4 regions of the Ralstonia sp. GX3-BWBA genome follow, and region 1 is predicted to be linked to each of the others. Evidence: predicted binding sites of a transcription regulator. Region 1 holds the regulator's gene; each other region holds the start of a gene.

Region 1 (5,221 bases):
GCCCGCATCAATAAGGACACAGAATCATGAGCGACTTCATTTCGGAGTTCTGGGGGTATTACATCGCAGCGATCGCCTTGGTCGGCATCGTGTGGTGTGTCTGGTTGCTGTTTTCGCAGCGGCGCATTCAGATTGCGCCCGGTCATAGCGCGGGCGAGGACACCGGCCATGTATGGGACGGCGACCTGCGCGAACTGAACAACCCGCTGCCACGCTGGTGGATGTGGATGTTCCTGCTGTCGTGCATCTTTGCGTTGGGGTACCTGATCCTCTACCCGGGGTTGGGTTCATACGGCGGCGCCCTCGGTTTCTCGACACGGGGCGAATTGGCCGCGCAGCGCGCTGCAGCCGATGCACAGGTCCGTCCGGTCTATGAGCGTTATGCCAGCATGGACATCAAGCAGATCGCCGCCGACCCGCAGGCCCATGAGATCGGCCAGCGCCTGTTCCTGAACAACTGCGCGCAGTGCCACGGCTCCGACGCCGGCGGCTCGAAGGGCTTCCCGAACCTGACCGACAGCGACTGGCTGTACGGCGGCGAGCCCGAGACGATCCTGACCACCATCACCAAGGGGCGTCACGGTGTCATGCCATCGCTGGCTGCTGTGGTGGATGGCAACCAGGCTGTCAACGTGGCCAACTACGTGCGCTCGCTGTCGGGCCTGTCTTACGACCCGATCAAGGCAGCGCGTGGTGAACCGACGTTCAAGTCGGTCTGCGCGGCCTGCCACACGGCAAGCGGCAAGGGCAATCAGACACTTGGCGCACCTAACCTGACCGACCGCGTCTGGCTGTACGGCAGTTCGGAAGCAACCATCGTCGAGACCATTCTCAAGGGTCGTGACAACACGATGCCGGCGCACGAGAACCTGCTCTCGCCGGAGAAGATCCGCATGCTGGCGGCCTATGTATGGGGTCTGTCGAATAGCAATACGAGTCACGCGCAATGAGCGACAAAGAACCAGCCTGGCGCCCGATGACGCCCGCCACTGCGGCGGCGGGCGCCGAAGACGCACCCACCGAGCAGATGCTCTATGAGGTCCGGCGCAAGATTTATCCACGCGCCGTGACCGGCGCCTTTGCGCGTTGGCGCGTCTGGCTGGTGCTGGCCACGCAAGCCATCTTTTATGGCTTGCCGTGGTTCCAGTGGAACGGTCGCCAAGCAGTGCTATTCGACTTGGGCGCACGCAAGTTCTACCTCTTTGGCCTCGTGTTGTGGCCGCAGGATGTCATCTATCTGACGTTGCTGCTGGTGCTGTCGGCGCTGGCGCTGTTTCTATTTACGGCGGTGGCGGGGCGGCTCTTTTGCGGCTATGCCTGTCCGCAGACGGTCTACACCGAGATTTTCATGTGGATCGAGCGGCACATCGAAGGAGATCGCTTCGCGCGCATCCGCCTCGACGGTGAGCGTTGGAGTCTGCGCAAATTCCGCCTGAAGGCCGCAAAGCATTCGGCTTGGATCCTCATCGCCCTGTGGACAGGCTTCACCTTTGTGGGCTTCTTCACGCCAATCCGCGATCTGGGCATGGAGACCTGGACGCTGTCGCTCGGTCCTTGGCAGACATTCTGGATGCTGTTCTACGCATTTGCGACGTGGGGCAACGCCGGTTTCATGCGCGAGCAAGTCTGTCGGTACATGTGTCCCTACGCTCGTTTCCAGAGCGTGATGGTCGATCCCGATACCTATGTTGTGACTTACGACACCCAGCGCGGCGAGCCGCGCGGCAGCCGTTCGCGCAACGCCGATTTCGAAGCTCAGGGTCTGGGTGCTTGCGTCGACTGCAGCATCTGCGTGCAGGTGTGCCCGACCGGCATCGACATCCGTCAAGGGCTGCAATACGAATGCATCGGTTGCGGTGCTTGCATTGACGCCTGTGACCAGGTCATGGACAAGATGCGCTACCCGCGCGGTCTGATTCGCTACACGTCAGAACGCGCGATGCTTGATCGGCTCAGCCCGAAGGAAGCCCGGCGACATCTGCTGCGTCCGCGTGTGCTGATCTATACCGGGATCATGCTGGTGCTCTTCACCGGGTTCATCGTGGCGTTGGCCATGCGGCAGCCACTCAAGGTTGACGTCATTCGTGATCGTGGTGCACTGGCGCGTGAAGTGGACGGCGGCAAGATCGAGAACGTTTATCGCCTGCAACTGATGAACGCCTCCGAGCACCCCATGCGCGTGACCATCACCGCAGAGGGCATGCCGGAACTGGACGTGGAAGGCGGTCGCGGCGAGTCGACCACATTGGAACTGCCGCCGGCGGCTAACCGACTGCTGCCAGTGCGCGTACGCCGGCCGGCCGACGATGCCGCCCCCGGCTCGCACAAAATCCGTTTCGTCATCCATGCAGACAGCGGTAGCGACAGCCTCGTACTGCGCGAACCGTCGAGCTTCATCGTGCCGCGCTGATGCGGCATCCCCAACAGGAGGCAACGATGCACGCAACGCAATCTTCCGCACAGGCCCGTCCTTGGTGGCGCGAGCCCTGGCCGTGGCTGCTGATGGCAGGGCCGTTCGTCGCCATGGTCGGCTGCGGCGTCACAATCTGGCTGGCGGTGTCGCATCCCGATGCTGTTATTCATGACAACGTCGTGCGGCGCGGTTTGGTCGTTGAAAAGACGGTCGTGACGCCGGCGCATGCCATTCACACGGAGGCCCGATGAAGCGTCGATTGCTGATGTGGATTCTGTGGCCGGCATTTCTGTCGGCCGCGCTGGCTGAGCTGGTGGTCTTCGCGGTGGTCGACCCCGCAGACCTGCGTTTTTTCGGCGAGCAGATCACGGTGTCGACCCAAGCGGTCTACACCGTGTCGTTCTTTGTGTTCTGGTTGTTGTGCGGATTGTCGAGCGCGCTGACGCTCTATGTGTCACCGGGCATTGGCAAGCTGGAAGCGCATGAACACCCGCTCGTCTGAGCGAGCGACATGGAGGGCAGCTTAGGCCGCCTGACCGCTCATGACCTGGCGCAGGCCGGCCAGGTCGATCAGCTTGACGTGGCGTTGGCGGATCTGGATGAGACCCGCTTCGGCAAAGCGCGAGAACAGGCGGCTGACCGTTTCGAGCTTCAGGCCAAGATAGCTGCCGAGTTCTTCGCGGCTCATCCGCAGGACAAACTCGGTCGACGAATATCCACGCTGGGCCGAACGCTTCGAGAGGTTTAGTAGGAACGCTGCGAGACGCTCCTCCGCACGCATGGAGCCCAGCGTGAGCAGCATCAGATGATCCTGCGAAATCTCCTTGCTCATGATGCGCAGGAACTGATGCTGCAGCGAAGGCAGCCGGCGCGAAAGGTGCTGCAACTCGTCGTAGCGCACCACGCAGACTTCGGTATCTTCGAGCGCGGTGGCGTCCGACACGTGGCGCATGTCGCCAATGCCATCGAGCCCGACGATTTCACCCGGCAGGTGGAACCCCGTGATCTGGTGTCGACCGTCTTCAAGCGTCAGATGGGTTTTGAGCGTGCCGAAACGAATGCCATAAACCGCTTCCAGCGGCTCACCCAAGGAATAGAGCGATTGCCCCTTCTTAATTCGGATGCGCTCGCTGACCAAATCGTCCATCTTGCGCACGTCGTCCGAGTTCATTCCCACCGGCAGGCAGATTTGCCCTAGTACGCAGGTGGAGCAACGCGAGGCTTGATCGGTAAGTGCAATTCGAGTGAGCACGGGTGGGGGCGACTGAATTTCGGGAAAGTGAAATGAGTAATTCTTGTGATGCTGCTGCAGCTTATTATAACGGCGACCTTCTTGTCCTCGGACATTTCCGATGCGGCAAAAGGCGTCGATTACGCTTAGTTCGCAACAGTAAAACGAAAACCTTGGTCCATATCAAGAGAGCGTCAGAAAGATGAGTGCCGCAGCGCTTCTGAGCGTTTTCCTGATTGCATTGCTCGGTGGTGTGCATTGTCTGGCGATGTGCAGCGGTATCGCACTCGCGGCCGAGCGTGGAGCTGTGGCGGTGCGGATCGTGTCCCGCCGCCGGCTATGGTTTGAGCAGATCGTCATGCATGCCGGCCGGCTGACCACCTATGCGTTGCTGGGCGCAATCATGGGCGCGATGGGCGCGACCGTCTGGCGCCAGCAATGGCTGCCGATTCAACGCGGCTTGTTTGCCTTCGCTAGCGCATTGCTGGTCGCCTACGGGGTTTTGCTGCTTGTTCGTTCCGCTGGGGATGCGTGGCGCAGTGTGTGGCTTGAGCGCTTGCTTGGCCGCGTGGCAGGTGGCCTGTCTCGAGGGGCCGCCACGCTGGGAAGTCGGCTGCAACGTCAGCCGCCGTTACTACGCCGCTATCTCACTGGCATGGCCTGGGGGCTGGTGCCGTGTGGCATGGTCTACGGCGCATTGGCTGTGGCGTTGTTGGCGGGCAACGCCGCCTCCGGGGCCGTGGTCATGCTCGCTTTTGGTGCCGGTACGCTGCCCAACCTGCTGATGATGTCTGGTCTGGCTGGGTGGCTGCGCGGACTGTCGCGCCAGCGATGGGCGCGGGGCGCGGCCGGCATCGCCATCGCCGGATTTGGGGTCTGGGGGCTGGTTCACGCAATCTGGTTGCCAGAGATGCTTAACGCACACGGATTCTGTCTAGTGCTGTAGGTGTTTAAGGCGCGCGGAAATTGCCATCCGGCCTGGGATGGGTGGCTAGGGCATCTTCCCGGTTGCGGCGTCGCTGGAAATTGCCCTACAATCGACAACAATTCGATTCGCCACCCGCGCAAATCAACAATCCCAAGCGCGGCGCCAAGCGATGCCATCCAGCGGTAGAGTCACCCTGGACAGTCGATTCGGGCAGGCTGCCGTTCTTCTTGGTAGTCGTCCGGTGCAGTATCCGTTCCCATGGCGGCGGAAGAAATTGCCCTTGTGGTGCCTGACCGGCACCGGATCAACTCGCTCCTCCGGCCCTACTTTACGGGCACAGCCACTGCGTTTTGGTGCAGAGTCCAATTGAATTAATTGGCCTTCGCGTGCCGGGCCCGGACGGGCAACAGCATTCAGAAATGCCGCGTGCTTCGCGGCGGGACGACAAACCTCAAGCGTGACGGCGACTGGCCGCGCGCGAGCAATGACGAGCCGCTCAACCCGATGAATACCCAAGAGGCGAAGATCGTCCTCGAAACCGCGCTGATCTGCGCGCAGGACCCGTTGCGAGTCAATGACTTGCGCAAGCTCTTCGACGAAGATGTTTCCGCAGACACCATCCGTGTGCTGCTCGAAGAGCTGCGCCAGG
Region 2 (5,221 bases), on a different contig from region 1:
GTATCGCAGGCATCAGCGGCATCCTGGGCGGGTTATTGAGCCTGCCACGCACTGACGTGGTCTGGCGCGTGGCCTTTCTTGCCGGTCTGGTCGGTGCCCCGGTCATTGCGACTTTGCTCGGCAGGGCGCCCGTTGCAGATATCCAGGCCGGCTGGAGCGAAATCCTGGTCGCCGGCTTTCTGGTGGGCCTGGGCACGCGCTACGCCAGCGGCTGCACAAGCGGCCACGGGGTGTGCGGTATCTCGCGCGGCTCCGTTCGCTCCCTGGTTGCGACCTCGACCTTCATGGCGGCTGGCTTCCTGACCGTCTTCGTGCAACGACATCTGATTGGAGGCTGACATGGCTGCCATTACCGCATTGCTCGCCGGCCTGCTTTTCGGCATGGGCTTAATGATTTCCGGGATGGCCAATCCGGCCAAGGTGCAGGGCTTTCTCGACCTGGCAGGCCGGTGGGACCCTTCTCTTGCCTTCGTGATGGTCGGCGCGATTGCCGTTGGCTCACTCGCGTTCTTCATTGCCAAACGCCGCAAGCGTTCGTTCCTCGGAATGTCCATGCAGTTGCCAGCAAGCACGGTCGTGACACTGCGGCTGGTGTTGGGCAGCGCCGCGTTTGGTATCGGCTGGGGCTTGGCAGGCTTCTGCCCGGGCCCCGCGCTCGTGGCCCTGGGTGCGGGCTATCCGAAAGCGATTGGCTTCGTAGCCGCCATGGTGGCTGGCATGGTTGTCTTCGAGGTCTTTGAGCGAATGAAATCCAGCGCACAACACGCATAAGCAGGCTACGGGGAGTCAATGGAAAACATCGTTGTAAGCAGCGCTGCACTTGGCGCTGTGGTCGGCCTCATCCTGGCGTTGACTGGTGCAGGTGGCGCGATCCTCGCGGTTCCGCTTCTGCTGTTCGTCCTGCGCCTCAATGTTGCAGAGGCCGCGCCGGTCGCCCTGCTTGCCGTGGGCCTGTCTGCGGCCGTGGGGGCCGCCATTGGACTGCGGGCGGGCATCGTGCGCTACCGCGCCGCCACGCTGATGGCATTGGCCGGTACGGTCTTCTCACCCGCAGGCTTGTGGCTCGCGCACCGTCTTCCGAACGGACCGCTGACCCTGCTCTTCGCTGCCGTGCTGGCCTTTGTTGCGCTGCGCATGTTCAAGCAGGCTAGCGCGAGTGCGTCCCACAGAGCGGAAACCGAGCAGCACTCGCAACCGTGTCAACTGGATAACCAGACCGGCCGCTTTGTCTGGACGGCTTCCTGCACCCGCGCGCTCGCGCTTTCGGGCATTGGCGCTGGCTTTCTCTCGGGCCTGCTGGGGGTGGGTGGGGGCTTCGTCATCGTTCCGGCGCTCAAGAAAGCCACCAACGCCCCGGTGCATTCCATCGTGGCGACCTCTCTGGCAGTCATTACCTTGGTGTCTGCCTCAGGCGTCATCACAACTGCCTTGTCGGGGCGAATGAACTGGCAGATCGGCGTGCCTTTTGCCGCAGGCGCCATGCTTGCCATGCTGGGTGGGCGGGTCGTGGCCGGTCAGTTGAGCGGCCACAGGCTGCAGCAGGGCTTCGCGTTCATCGCGGGTCTCATTGCCATCGGGATGGTGGCAAAGGTCGCACTGGCAGCGTAATGCCAAACACACTAACGTACCCGAAAAAGGTACGCCTCATACAAAGGAGACACTCTTGAACTCAGTCAAGTCGCACACCCTGGTAGTGGCGCTTTTGGCGGCAACCAGCATGCCTGCGCTATCGCAACCTCAGACCGTCCCGATGCACGTGCCTGAGGAGTCTTCGATCCAGCAGGGGGCCATGGGGGACGCCATCAAGCGCGGAAAGGAGCTGCTGACGGATACCCACAAACTGTTGCCCCGAAACGTGGGCAACGGCCTGAACTGTACGAGTTGCCATCTGAATGGCGGGACGACGGCCTACGCATCGCCTTGGGTCGGGCTCACAGGAGCCTTTCCGGAATACCGGTCCCGCAGCGGCAAAATCATCTCGCTCCAGGAGCGCATCAACGACTGCTTCCAGCGCTCGATGAACGGCAAACCGCTGCCCTTCGACTCGGCAGAGATGAACGCCATCATGGCCTATATGAAGTGGCTGTCCACAGGCGTGCCCACCGGCACCAATGTGGCTGGCCGAGGTTTCGAGAAGATTGACACCTCGCTCGTTCCAAACCGTGAGCACGGCAAATCAGTCTACGCAGCACAGTGCGCGTCCTGCCACGGTGCTGAGGGGCAGGGCACCCCAAATCCGCAAGGCGGCTACATATTCCCGCCACTGTGGGGCAAGGACTCGTTCAACGTGGGGGCAGGGATGGCCCGGATGTACACCGCTGCTGCGTTCGTGAAGCACAACATGCCGCTTGGTCAGGGCGGCACGCTGTCTGCGCAGGATGCTGTGGATGTCGCCGCGTTCTTTACCCAGCAACCCCGCCCAGACTACGCGCCACGCGTCAACGATTGGCCCAAAGGTGACAGGCCGAAGGACGCACGCTAGCGCCGGGCGGCCGGGCGACGGACCACTTAGCAAAGTGTTGCGCTACATCATGACCCGGCTTTTGACTTGCGTTAAGAATTTTCCCAAGGCGCATATGAGTCGCCCAGCCTCTGAACGGATTGCACAGCAACGTTCAGCCTTGGTGAAAAGCCTGTGCAATCCTCATCGAATCAAGGAGTCCGCCATGCAAGCAAATGTTGGAACGATCGACCGCGTTATTCGAATTGTTGTCGGGCTGGTTTTGATCGGTCTGGCCGCGACAGGGCGCGTGGGCGCCTGGGGCTGGATTGGCATCGTGCCACTGCTGACAGGTATCGTGCGCGTATGCCCCGCCTACAGCATTCTGGGCGTGAAAACGTGCGCAGCGCCGAAGGCGGATGCAAAGTAGAAATGCACCGGCCGTGCCCGGACGAAGCCCATCTGGGCACAACCGTGCCAAATCAGGAAGCGCTATTGATCAACCAATTATTTGCTGGGACACCGCAGGTGTGCGATCGGCCGGTGAATGCGCCGGAATTTGAGGTGACTTCGGAACGGATGAGAAGGCGCGTTGTGAGTGCGCCCGCTTAGTGCCCGTATTACGCGGTTTTCCGTGCAGCGCTCTCGGCCGCCGCCACAGTGCGTTTGACCGCGATGAAGCTGTCCGGGCTCACCGATATGGAGTCAATGCCACACTCGACAAGGAAGGCGGCAAATTCGGGGTGGTCACTGGGTGCTTGGCCACACAAACCGACGTGGGCGCCGGCCTCATGTGCCTTCGCGATGACGCTTTGGATCATCCACTTGACGGCATCGTCCTGCTCATCGAAAGGCTCCGCGAGATCTGCCGAGTCGCGGTCAACGCCCAGCGTCAGCTGCGTCAGATCGTTGCTGCCAATCGAGAAGCCGTCGAAGCGTTGCGCGAAAGCCTTCGCCAGAATCACGTTCGATGGAATCTCGCACATCACATAAATTTTGAGGCCGGCTTCGCCGCGCCGGATGCCGTTCTGCGCCATCACTTCATAGTGCTGCTCGATCACACAGGCCCATCGCGACAAGATCAGGATCTCCTTATCGCTCAGGACGAACGCCGCACGCTCGGTTTTTGATGTCGGGACGTTCTTCGTCGGGTGGCCGCCGTCGTTTGCGTAGATCATTTTGAGACCTTTGCCGCCCAGCTTCTTTCCAACGATCGGCAACAACGACGGCTCAGACAGCAGCGGCTTGAAGACCTCGTATTCGTCGGGGTCCACCTTGCCCTGGACGACGTTTTCGCCAAGCCCCCAGGCCGCATTGATCAGGACAGACTTGTCAAAGCCCGTCTCGGTATCGATGGTGAACATGACACCGGCGCCGCCCAGATCGGATCTCACCATCCGCCGCACGCCGACCGACAGTGCGACCTTGGAATGGTCGATGCCCTTCGCTTGGCGGTAACTGATTGCGCGGTCTGTGAACAGCGACATGTAGCAGCGGCGGCAGGCGTCGAGCGGGGCACGTTCGCCCCGGATGTTGAGATAGGTTTCCTGCTGCCCGGCAAAGCTCGCCCCCGGCAGATCCTCGGCCGTCGCGCTTGATCGCACGGCAACGTCCACGTCGACCTGTCCCAGCCGGCGGTTCAGTTCATGGTATGCAAGCCATTCAGTAAGAAATGCGCTGACTCTCTTTGTAGAGCAACTTCTGTCTCCGCTATGCCGTCATGACTTGGAAGTAAATCCGTGCGCAAAATTAACGCGCACCCGGGTCGCAAGGAAAAATCAGTACAAAACGAAAGAGCGAACAGTAGCTACCTTCCCATCTCACCAGCGAGGCTCGGTTGGATGAGCGATCGCAACTCTTGGGTCTGGAGGTACAGACTTTTCTGATGCAAAGCCAACTCAATCTTGTGGGTTGCTACTGCGTTGTTGCGCGATCCGACCGTGCATCCGACAGCCACTTGTCTTCGTATATTGATTGCTTCCACGTTGCGAAGCGCCACGATAGAGGTCAACGATGAAACGGTATCAACTGGCAAAGTTGTTTGGTGTTCTGCTTTCTTTCGCAATCATTTCTGGCGGCTATGCGTCCGTAGCGACGGCCGCAATGGGCGATGGCGAAGCCACCACCATGGTGGGCGGCGCTCCGATGTATCCGTCCAAGAACATTATTCAAAATGCGGTCAATTCGAAGGATCACACCACTCTTGTTGCTGCCGTGAAGGCAGGTGGCTTGGTCGAAACACTGTCTGGGACGGGGCCATTCACCGTGTTCGCACCAACCAACGAAGCCTTTGCTGCGCTGCCCTCCGGCACCGTCGATCAGTTGCTCAAGCCTGAAAGCAAGCCGACCTTGGTCAAGGTGTTGACCTATCACGTGGTGCCCGGCCGGCTCACGGCACAAGACCTTATGAAGGCTGTCGCCGATGGCGGCGGCAAGGCGATGCTCAAAACCGTCGAGGGTGATCCGCTCACCGTCATGCAGAAGGGCGACCGTTTGACCGTCACCGACGACAAGGGTGGCGTCGCCGTTGTAACGATCGGCAACGTGTACCAGTCGAACGGCGTGATTCACGTCGTGGACAAGGTATTGATGCCGTAATCCTTCCCGTGCAGCGCAAGGGCGCGTGCCCTTGCGCGCTCGAACTATGACGGGAGGAAGGCAATGTCATCTCAATTTCGCTACGCGCAAGATGTTCATTGCCGGAAGGACGCGGGAGATATGCTTTTGCCGCATCCCGTCATGGGTAACCCGGGCACGCAAAATCATATGCACGTTGTCGGA
Region 3 (5,221 bases), on a different contig from region 1:
CCCTGCGCAGGGCGCGCTCAGGAAGCGTGGCCGTCGATCAGCCTCCGCAAAGCTGCCGTGTCGACGACCTCGACCGTCCGGTAATGGCAACGGATCCAGCCGGCGCGCTGCCATGCCTGCAGGTACTTGGAAATCGTCTGCCGCGAGCGTGCCAGCATGCGGCCCAGCTCTTCATTGCTGGCGGCCACGGTGCGACCATCGCCGGCGCGGGCAAGCTGCAGCAGGCGTTGGGCGAGGCGTGCATCGGCGGGCATTTCGCTGGCGTGCTCGAACTCGTCAAAGATCAGGCGGATGCGCTGGCAGAGCTGCTGCATCAGCGCCCACATGCCGGCCGGGTAGGCAGACACCACGCGCGCAAACGCCGCGCTGCCAAGCAGGACGAGCGTGGTGGGCCCCTGCGCGTGGGCGCTGTGCGTGCGGCCGCCGCCGTCGATGAGCGCGATCTCGCCAAACCACTCGCCCGCGCGCAGCACGCCGTAGACGAGTTCGCTGCCGCCGTCAGTCGTCCGACTGATGCGCACGCGGCCGCGCACGATCAGGAACATGCCCTGCGCCGGGCCGCCGTGCGGGTGGATGCATTCACCGTCAGGGTAGGTGACCAGGCGCGCGGTGGGCGCGATCTCGGCCAGCAGGTCGGCGGGGGCGTCGCGCAGCCAACCCTGCGCGAGCTGCGCGGGTGTAGGAGCCGGGGCGGTATGGGAGGTGTCTGCGGGCATGGCGGCAGAATGCGGCGAAGGCAGTCCGATCATTGTCAAACGCTTGACAGTCTGCATGCAAGCGCCGGGCAGAGAATGCCCCATCAGCCGCGCAGCCATTCAATACGACGCGGCACCGACGCGACCATTCCGGCGACGAAGGAGACACCCCCAATGACCGATCCGCAGCACACCGCCCCGCGCGCAACGTTTTCCCACATGGAGCACGGCACCCGCGAGGACTGGGCCGCCATCTCGGCCGAGTTCATGTCCTATGCCCGCGCGCTGCCCGACCGCGTGCTCGCGCACCTGAAGCTGCTCGACGGCGATTGCGGCGGCTTCCCGATCGATCGTCTCGCGCACTCCCTGCAAACCGCCACGCTCGCCCACCGCGACGGTCGCGACGAGGAATACGTGGTCTGCGCGCTGCTGCACGACATTGGCGACACGCTGGGCAGCTTCAACCACCCGGACATCGCCGCGGCCATCCTCAAGCCGTTCGTGAGCCCGGAAAACCTGTGGATGGTCGAGAAGCACGGCATCTTCCAGGGCTACTACTTCTTCCACCATCTGGGGCTCGACCGCAACCTGCGCGAGCAGTACCGCAGCCAGCCCGAGCTGTTCGAGCGCACGGCCGAGTTCTGCGCCAAATACGACGCCGCCGCCTTCATAGCCGATTACGACAACCTGCCGCTGTCGTTCTTCGAGCCGATGGTGCGACGCGTGCTGGCCAAGCCACGCAACTCCATCTACGTAAAGGACGGCGAGAGCGAGCTGTCCCAGCCGAAAGCCGAGGCAGTTTGATTTGCTGCGGGTCTAGGCCTTCACCACATTGACGGGTGCGCCAGCCACCCAGGCCGCCACGTTGGCGAGCGTGGTGTCGGCAATGCCCGCCAGCGCCTCGCGCGTGAAGAACGCCTGATGTGCGGTCACGATGACGTTGGGAAAGCTCAGCAGCCGCGCCAGCACGTCATCCTGCAGCACATCGGCGGAGCGGTCTTCGAAGAACAGATCCGCCTCTTCCTCGTACACGTCCAGCCCGAGGTGGCCGAGCTGGCCGGTCTTGAGGGCGTCGATCAGCGCGGGGCTGTCGACCAGGCCGCCGCGGCTGGTGTTGATGAGCATCGCGCCCGGCTTCATGCTGGCCAGAGCGTTGGCGTCGATCAGGTGGTGGGTGCCGGTGTTGAGGGGACAGTGCAGGCTGACGATATCCGCCTGCGCCAGCAAATCAGGCAGCGGCACGTAGCGCACGCCCAGCGCCGTCAGCGAGGCCTGCGGAAACGGATCGAATGCCAGCAACTGGCATCCAAAGCCAGCCATGATCCGCGCGAACACCTGCCCGATCTGTCCGGTGCCGATCACGCCGACGGTCTTGCCCGCCAGGTCGAAGCCCAGCAATCCATCTAATGAGAAATCGCCTTCGCGCGTGCGATTGCAGGCACGGTGCAGGCGCCGGTTGAGCGTGAGGATCATGCCAACCGCATGTTCGGCAACCGCGTGCGGCGAATAGGCCGGCACGCGTACCACCGTCAGCCCGAGGCGCTGTGCGGCCGGCAGATCGACGTGGTTGAAGCCTGCCGAGCGCAGCGCGATCAGGCGCGTGCCGCCCGCTGCCAACGCTTCGAGCACTTCCGCGCTGAGCGCGTCGTTCACGAATGGGCACACCACTTCAAAGCCCGCTGCGAGGGACGCCGTTTGCGCGTCAAGGTGCGCGCGCTGGAAAACGAGGTCGAAGCTGTGGCCGCCGCGCGCCAGGGAGGCGCGGAAGCTGTCTTCGTCGTAACGGTGGCTGCTGAAAAAGAGGATGCGCATGGCGGTGGGGTAAGCGGACGTGATGCCTGCAGCTTACTCGCACCGCCCGGTGGCGGCACTCAGAGCGTCAGGACGATGCGGCCATCCACCTTGCCGGCCTTCAGATCGGCGAACACCTGGTTGATGTTGTCGAGCTTGTCGCGGTGAATGTGGGCGCGTACCAGCCCCTCGGCGGCAAACTCCAGGGACTCTTGCAGATCACGCCGCGTGCCGACAATCGAACCGCGCACCGTGATGCCATTGAGCACCGTGGAGAAGATCGGCAACGGAAAATCGCCCGGCGGCAGCCCATTGAGCGAGATCGTCCCGCCGCGCCGCACCATGCCCAGCGCTTGTGCAAAGGCACTGCGCGACACCGCCGTCACGAGCACGCCGTGCACACCGCCGATCTCTTTCTGAATCACGGCCGCGGGGTCCTGCTGCGAGGCATCGACGACGAGCTTGGCCCCCAACTCGCGTGCCAGCGCGAGCTTGTCCGGCGCCACGTCTACCGCCACCACGTGCAGGCCCATGGCGATCGCATACTGCACCGCCACGTGTCCCAGCCCGCCAATGCCGGAAATGGCGATCCACTGTCCGGGCCGCGTATCCGTCATGCGGATGCCCTTGTAGACCGTCACCCCCGCGCAGAGAATCGGTGCGATCTCTTCGAAGCTGACCTGCGCGGGCAGGTGGCCGACGTAGTTCGGATCGGCCAGTACGTATTCGGCATAGCCGCCGTTGACGGAGTAGCCAGTGTTCTGCTGCTCGTGGCAGAGGGTTTCCCAGCCGCTCAGGCAGTGCTCGCAGTGGCCACAGGCCGTGTAGAGCCAGGGCACACCCACGCGGTCGCCTTCTTTGACGGCGGTCACGCCTTCGCCCACCGCCGCCACATAACCCACCCCTTCGTGCCCGGGGATGAATGGCAAGCTGGGTTTGACAGGCCAGTCGCCATCGGCGGCGTGCAGGTCGGTGTGGCAGACGCCCGAGGCCGCGATCTTCACAAGAATTTGCCCGCGCCCAGGTGTTGGAACCGGCACTTCCTCAATGCGCAAGGGTTCGCCAAACGCGTGGACAACCGCAGCTTTCATCGACTGGGCCATGAGACATCTCCTGGTTGGGGGGAAATACCAGTCTGGTCGACGCCTGCCCGGTGCGGGTTGATGTGAGTCAACCGTCAAGGCGAGCGGGATCGGCAACACTGTTAGCATGCCGGCATCTTCAGTCTTTCCAACGAGCCGCTGCCTTGCCCGTCACTCCCACCTTCCTCTGGCACGACTACGAAACCTTCGGCGCCGTGCCGCGCCGTGATCGTCCGGCCCAGTTTGCGGGCATCCGCACCGATGCCGAGCTGAACGAGATCGGTGAGCCTGTCGAGCTGTTCTGCCAGCCGTCCAACGATTGGCTGCCCGATCCGGTGTCGTGCCTCATCACCGGCATCACGCCGCAGCAGTGCGCCAGGCAAGGCGTTCCGGAATACCGTTTCGCTCAGGCCATCGAGCGCGAACTGGGCACGCCCGGCACCATCGGCGTCGGCTACAACACCATCCGCTTTGACGACGAGGTTACGCGGCACCTGTTCTGGCGCAACCTGATCGACCCATACGCACGCGAGTGGCAGAACGAATGCGGGCGCTGGGATCTGCTCGACGTGGTGCGCACCACCTGGGCACTGCGCCCAGAAGGCATTCAATGGCCGACGCATGAAGACGGCAGGCCGAGCTTCAAGCTGGAGCATTTGTCCAAGGCCAACGGTCTGGTGCACGATGCGGCGCACGATGCGGTATCCGATGTGCGCGCGACGATTGCGCTGGCGCGCCTCATTCGCAACGCACAGCCGCGCCTGTTCGATTTTTGCCTGGCGTTGCGCAAGAAAGACCGCGTGGTGGCCGAGATCGGCGATGCGCCGCGGCCGCTGCTGCACATTTCGGGCATGTACGGCGTGGAGCGTGGCTGCATGGCCGTGGTGTGGCCGCTGGGCGGGCACCCGACCAACAAGAACGAATTGATCGTGTGGGATTTGGCGTTCGACCCGTCCGAGCTGTTCCACATGGACGTTGCGACGATCCGCGAGCGCATGTTCACGCGTACGGCTGACCTGGCCGAAGGCACCACGCGACTGCCGATCAAGTCGATCCACATCAACAAGTCGCCCATCGTCATCAGCAACATGAAGACGTTGCAGCCTGCGCAGGCAGAACGCTGGGGCATCGACTTCGCCACCATTGAACGCCACGCCGCCATCGCGCAGGGGGCGCCGGACATGCGCGACACGTGGCGCCAGGTGTACGCCCGCGAGCTGGAGCCGATCGAAGACGTCGACCAGAACCTCTACGGCGGATTTGTCGGTAACGACGACCGCCGCATGCTCAACGAGCTGCGCACGCTCAGCGGCGAACAACTCGCGCGCCTGCATGCGGACTTTGCCGATGCACGCCTGCCCGAGTTGCTGTTCCGCTACCGCGCACGCAACTTCCCCGATACGTTGAACGAAGAGGAATACGAGCAGTGGGAGCAACTGCGCGCCGAGCGCTTGTTCGAAGGCCGCGATGGCTATCTGACCTTCGAGGTCTTCGGCGAACGGCTTCAACAATTGGGCGCGGAAGCCACGGAGAACGGCGACGCGCGTGCGCAGACCATCCTGCAGGACCTGTACGACTACGCGCAGCAGATCGCACCGGGCTGAGGAGCCGGGCTGACGAAGCGGACGCGCGCAAAGAAGAACGGAGGCCGAA
Region 4 (5,221 bases), on a different contig from region 1:
CCTGCTTTTATCCCGCGATGAGCTGGCGCTGCAACGCCGTGGTGTTCGGGATGACAACCTCGCGGCCTTCCACCCGGATCAGCCCGTCGCGAATCAATTGACGCAGCGTGCGGGAAAGCGTGGCCGGCGCCAGCCCCAGCTTGGACGCGACCAGACTCTTGCTGCATGGAAACCGCGTGCGGTCAAATTTGCGCGGCAGCGAGAGCAGATACCCGATCAGCCGTTCATTGGCGCTTTGCAGGTTCACGGTTTCGATGTCGCACATCAACGTGTGCAAGCGCGCGGACAGCCCCGCGAGCATCTGCCGCGCAAGGCGCGGATGCACGTGCAGTGCATCGTCGATGGCGCGCTTGTCGATCCAGACCAGCAGGCTGTCTTCCATGGCCTGTGCATCTGCCGCGTAAGGGCGGTTCAGGAACATGAATGGCTCGCCAAAGCACTCGCCGGGCCCGAAGAACTCGATGACCTTGCATTGGCCGTGCGCCCCCGGCAACACGAGCTTGATCGCGCCGACCACCACGACATAGAAACCATCGGCCCGATCGCCACGGTGAAACGCGAAGTCGTGCCGCAACACACGCACTGCGTGGCTGTCTCGCGTGAGCACAGCCATGTCATCGTCGTCGAAGTCCAGGAACAGCGGGCTGTGCTTGAGCAGATCGCCCACATTGAGGGGGTCTTGCATAGTGTCACCGGCAACAGAAAGAAGAAAAACAGGCGGCCAATGCGCGCTGGGCGCCCTCGCTGGGCAGCGTGATGGCCGGGGTTCCGGGGGCACTTCGGTAGGCTTGTAGTGCGTAGTGTTTCACGCCGCGCTGGCTAAGGTTTTGCGCCAGCGCAAGAAGCTGCGGTTCGGGCAACCAGTCGGGGTGCCACGTGGTGCGGCACTCGAATGCGCCGCCGTTCTGCAGCAGAAGGTCCAGGGACGCATCGACCGGCGCGGCGCTGCCGCGGCGGCCCGTGAGTGCATCGTAGCGCGGTGCGCTGGTCTTGATGTCGAGCCCCACCCAGTCCACCAGCGGCAGTACGTCGGCCAGGCGCGCCGGATAAATGCCGCCGGTGTGCAGGCCAATCTTGTAGCCTAGGGCGCGCACGTCGCGCATCAGTTGCGGTAATTGCGGTTCGCTCAGCGGTTCACCGCCGGAGAAGACAACCGCGTCGAGCAGGCCCGTGCGACGCTGAAGAAACGCAAAGACGTCGTCCCAGTCCAGCGTGCGGGCCCGCGTTTGCAGGTGCGGGTTGTGACAGTAATGACAGCGCCACGGGCAGCCCGCCACGAACACCACTGCCGCAAGCTGCCCGGGCCAGTCGACGCTGGAGAACGGTGCCAGGCCGCCGATGGCCGGCGGCGGGCAGTGCGGTGGCTCAGCGGGCGCGGTCTTCAACAAAGAAGCGGCGTTCACGGAATTCCCCTTGCTTGCCGATGTTGAACGAGCTGACGGGCCGGTGATAGCCCATCACGCGGGTCCAGACTTCGCAGCGCGTGCGCTGGCTGTCGTCGAGTGCAACGGTGAGGTTGGCGGTGTGTGCAATGGTGCTCATACGGAGGCTCCTTCGTGATGGAGGTGGGTGGAAGAACCAGGTGTGCCCGCCGTTGTGCAACCGCACTTGCCGTTAGGCTGCTGGGCCAGCAGTTCTGCGTCGCATTTCGGACAGAACGCGTGATGGCCGGACAGGTAGCCGTGCTTCGGGCAGATCGAAAACGTCGGGGTGATGGTGATGTACGGCAGGCGGAAGTTCGCCAGCGCGCGCCGCACGAGTTCCTTGCACGCCTGCGGCGAGGAAATGGCTTCATTCATGTACAGGTGCAGCACCGTGCCGCCCGTGTATTTGCTCTGCAGCGCTTCCTGGCGCGCCAGTGCTTCGAACGGATCATCGGTGTAGCCGACGGGCAACTGGCTGGAGTTGGTGTAGTACGGCTGTTCTGTCGTACCAGCCTGTAGGATGTCTGGCCAGCGCTTGCGGTCTTCGCGGGCGAAGCGGTAGGTCGTGCCCTCTGCGGGCGTGGCTTCGAGGTTGTACAGGTGCCCCGTCGCCTCCTGGAACTCCGTCATGCGCTGACGCACGTGGTCGAGCAGGCGCACCGCCATGGCATGGCCGAATGGCGTGGTGAGGTCGTCGGCGTCGCGCGTGAAGTTGCGCACCATCTCGTTGATGCCATTCACGCCGAGCGTGCTGAAGTGGTTGCGCAGCGTGCCCAGGTAGCGCCGCGTGTACGGATACAGCCCCTGGTCGATCAGCCGCTGGACGAACTTGCGTTTGACTTCCAGCACGTCGCGGCCAAGCGCAAGCAGCGTATCGAGCCGCGCCAGCAGCCCAGCCTCATCGCCCGCGTAGAGATAACCCAATCGCGCGCAGTTCACCGTCACCACGCCAATGGAACCAGTCTGCTCGGCAGAGCCAAACAGCCCGTTGCCGCGCTTGAGCAGCTCGCGCAGGTCGAGCTGCAGGCGGCAGCACATCGAGCGCACCATGTGCGGCTCCAGATCGGAGTTGAGGAAGTTCTGGAAGTAGGGCAGCCCGTAGCGTGCCGTCATCTCGAACAGCAACGTGGTGTTGGGGTGCTCCCAATCGAAGTCCGGCGTGATGTTGTAGGTCGGAATCGGAAACGTGAACGCGCGGTCCTTTGCATCGCCGGCCATCATGACCTCGATGTACGCGCGGTTGATCATGTCCATCTCGGGCTGGAGATCGCCGTAGGTGAAGGGCATCTCTTCGCCGCCAATGTAGGGAACCTGTTCGCGCAGGTCGGCAGGGCAAGTCCAGTCGAACGTGAGGTTGGTGAACGGCGTTTGCGTGCCCCAGCGGCTGGGCACATTCAGGTTGTAGATCAGCTCTTGCATGGACTGCTTCACCGCCGCATACGACATCGCATCGCGGCGGATGAACGGCGCCATGTACGTATCGAATGAACTGAACGCCTGCGCGCCGGCCCACTCGTTTTGCAGCGTGCCGAGAAAATTGACGATCTGTCCGATGGCTGCCGACATATGCCGCGGTGGCGTCGCTTCCACCTTGCCCGGCACGCCGTTGAATCCCTCTGTCAGCAACTGCCGCAACGACCAGCCTGCGCAGTAGCCCGACAGCATGTCGAGATCGTGGATGTGGATGTCGCCCTCGCGGTGCGCTGTGCCCGCTTCGGGGCTGTAGACATGCGAAAGCCAGTAGTTGGCGGTGACCTTGCCTGCCACGTTCAGGATCAGACCTCCAAGGCTGTAGCCCTGATTGGCATTGGCATTGACACGCCAATCGCGCTGCTCGAGGTATTCGTCCATCGTGCTCTCGACATCGACCAGCGTGTGCTTGAGCGAACGCAGCCGGGCGTGTTGCTCGCGGTAGACGATGTAGGCACGCGCGGTGCGCCAATAGCCGGCGTCTACCAGCACCTCTTCCACCCAGTTCTGGATGATTTCGATACCGGGGCAGGGGAGCGGGGAGAGATGTCCGAGCACGCCCGCGGTCAGGCGTTGCGCCTCGACGGCGTCGAATTCGCCGGTGGCTTGGCCGGCAGCCGCGATGGCCTGGCAGATCTTTTGCGCATCAAACGGTGCCAATGAACCGTCGCGCTTGGTGACTTGCCTGGTGACCTGTGTGCTCGTCATGAGGTACTCCATCTAGTGGTATGGAGTCAGACTAGCACTACATATTGTGGTCTGTGAGTCTTAAAGACCTTGATCTTGAAATCGCTTGACCCCGGTCAACCGGGGCCGCGTGCGACGCGGACACTGCGTGTCGCCATTAGTCGACGATGAACAGCCGGGCGCCGTTCCTGGTGTACGACTGATGGGCTTCCGCATCGTCGCCCACCTGATAGCTCATGCCGGGCGTGAGGATGAACTTGCGGCCATCTTCCAGTGTGGTTTCCAGTTCGCCATCCAGGCAGAACAGGATGTGGCCCTTCTTGCACCAATGGTCAGCCAGGTAGCCGGGCGTGTACTCGACCATGCGTACGCGGATGCGGTCCGGCTCGTCGCCAAAGTAGCGGGTGCGCCAGATCGCCATGCCGGTCTCGCCGGTGTGTTCGGTAGGTTCAACAGCGGACCAGTCGGTCGTGCCAAAGGCGAAGGGCGCCATCTTCATCGCGGGACTCCGGTGGGTGACGTAAGCCCATGATGGTATCAGCGGCTTACGTGGCGCAGGCGTCGCATTTCATATGCTCAAAAAGTCGCTTGTCAGTACGCCGCGACGGCATTGCGTGCGGCTCAATAATCCGCTTCTGACCGGCTGATTCCACTGCCTGTGCGGCATCGCAGCAGGGTGTCGACGGCGTCATATCAATGTATGCATAAATTGCATGGTGCCATGCAACATCGACATAACGATCGTCATGCGCTTCTCTAATATCGTCGCTTTTTACAAAGCGTGACGAACTTGGGCCGGCCCTTGGCCCCATGAGATCCGCGTCTGCCGCGCGCCGTCCCTCCGGCCACGGTATTCCTTGGAGAAAGTCTTGAACACCAAACGTCTGACCTCCCATATCGGGCTGGCAATGCTGCTGGGCATTGCCGTCGGCTGGGGTTGCCACGAATATGCCAAGGACGCTGCGGCGGCCAAGGACATCGCTTCGTACTTCAGCATCATCACCGACATCTTCCTGCGCATGATCAAGATGATCATCGCGCCGTTGGTGTTCTCGACGCTGGTGACGGGCCTGGCGAGCATGAGCGGCGGCCGCTCGGTCGGCCGCGTGGGACTGCGCGCGATGATCTGGTTTGTATGTGCGTCGGCCACGTCGCTGGCGCTGGGCATGCTGCTGGTCAACTTCTTCCAGCCGGGCGTGCACATGAACCTCGCGCTGCCGGATGTGTCGGCCACGTCGGGCCTGAAGACGGGTGATTTCACGCTCAAGGCCTTCATTACGCACGTGTTCCCGCGCAGCATCGTGGAGGCCATGGCCACCAACGAGATCCTGCAGATCCTGGTGTTCTCGCTGTTCTTCGGCGCGGCGCTGTCGACGATGAAGAACCCGATGGACAGCGTGATCGGCCGTGGCCTGGAAGAGTTGACCAAGCTGATGTTCCGCATTACCGACTACGTGATGCGCTTTGCGCCGCTGGGCGTATTTGCCGCCATGGCCGCTGCCATCACGGTGGAAGGCGTGGGCGTGCTGTGGACCTACGGCAAGCTGATCGGCGAGTTCTACCTGGGTCTGGCGCTGTTGTGGTCGATCCTGTTCTTCGTTGGCTACCTGCTGCTGGGCCGGTCGCTGGGCCGCCTGCTG

Evidence for each region. The regulator FNR, encoded in region 1, switches genes on or off when oxygen is low (the NO sensors DNR and NnrR bind a similar motif). The targets are predictions, from matches to a motif close to TTGATNNNNATCAA.
Region 2: the regulator FNR is predicted to act here: its motif matches at 2,544-2,557, upstream of DOD19_RS21525 (DUF2892 domain-containing protein).
Region 3: the regulator FNR is predicted to act here: its motif matches at 3,647-3,660, upstream of adhP (alcohol dehydrogenase AdhP).
Region 4: the regulator FNR is predicted to act here: its motif matches at 3,688-3,701, upstream of DOD19_RS05240 (ribonucleoside triphosphate reductase).

What each region holds. Positions count from the first base shown of each region.
Region 1 is NZ_QMKS01000009.1:198,537-203,757, reverse strand. It holds gene DOD19_RS08465 (cbb3-type cytochrome oxidase subunit 3) at 1-14, shown strand, start outside; gene ccoP (cytochrome-c oxidase, cbb3-type subunit III) at 27-950, shown strand; gene ccoG (cytochrome c oxidase accessory protein CcoG) at 947-2,410, shown strand; gene DOD19_RS08450 (FixH family protein) at 2,437-2,664, shown strand; gene DOD19_RS08445 (hypothetical protein) at 2,661-2,915, shown strand; gene fnr (fumarate/nitrate reduction transcriptional regulator Fnr) at 2,937-3,665, opposite strand; gene DOD19_RS08435 (sulfite exporter TauE/SafE family protein) at 3,847-4,590, shown strand; gene scpB (SMC-Scp complex subunit ScpB) at 5,077-5,221, shown strand, end outside.
Region 2 is NZ_QMKS01000023.1:29,507-34,727, reverse strand. It holds gene DOD19_RS21545 (YeeE/YedE family protein) at 1-338, shown strand, start outside; gene DOD19_RS21540 (DUF6691 family protein) at 340-771, shown strand; gene DOD19_RS21535 (sulfite exporter TauE/SafE family protein) at 790-1,608, shown strand; gene DOD19_RS21530 (c-type cytochrome) at 1,664-2,482, shown strand; gene DOD19_RS21525 (DUF2892 domain-containing protein) at 2,667-2,870, shown strand; partial or broken gene DOD19_RS21520 (PEP/pyruvate-binding domain-containing protein) at 3,061-4,098, opposite strand; gene DOD19_RS21515 (fasciclin domain-containing protein) at 4,454-5,038, shown strand.
Region 3 is NZ_QMKS01000016.1:60,531-65,751, forward strand. It holds gene DOD19_RS16690 (Crp/Fnr family transcriptional regulator) at 18-773, opposite strand; gene DOD19_RS16695 (HD domain-containing protein) at 870-1,499, shown strand; gene DOD19_RS16700 (2-hydroxyacid dehydrogenase) at 1,512-2,507, opposite strand; gene adhP (alcohol dehydrogenase AdhP) at 2,567-3,589, opposite strand; gene sbcB (exodeoxyribonuclease I) at 3,733-5,172, shown strand.
Region 4 is NZ_QMKS01000006.1:36,969-42,189, forward strand. It holds gene DOD19_RS05225 (Crp/Fnr family transcriptional regulator) at 8-685, opposite strand; gene DOD19_RS05230 (anaerobic ribonucleoside-triphosphate reductase activating protein) at 690-1,403, opposite strand; gene nrdD (anaerobic ribonucleoside-triphosphate reductase) at 1,366-1,542, opposite strand; gene DOD19_RS05240 (ribonucleoside triphosphate reductase) at 1,539-3,602, opposite strand; gene DOD19_RS05245 (DHCW motif cupin fold protein) at 3,739-4,080, opposite strand; gene DOD19_RS05250 (dicarboxylate/amino acid:cation symporter) at 4,451-5,221, shown strand, end outside.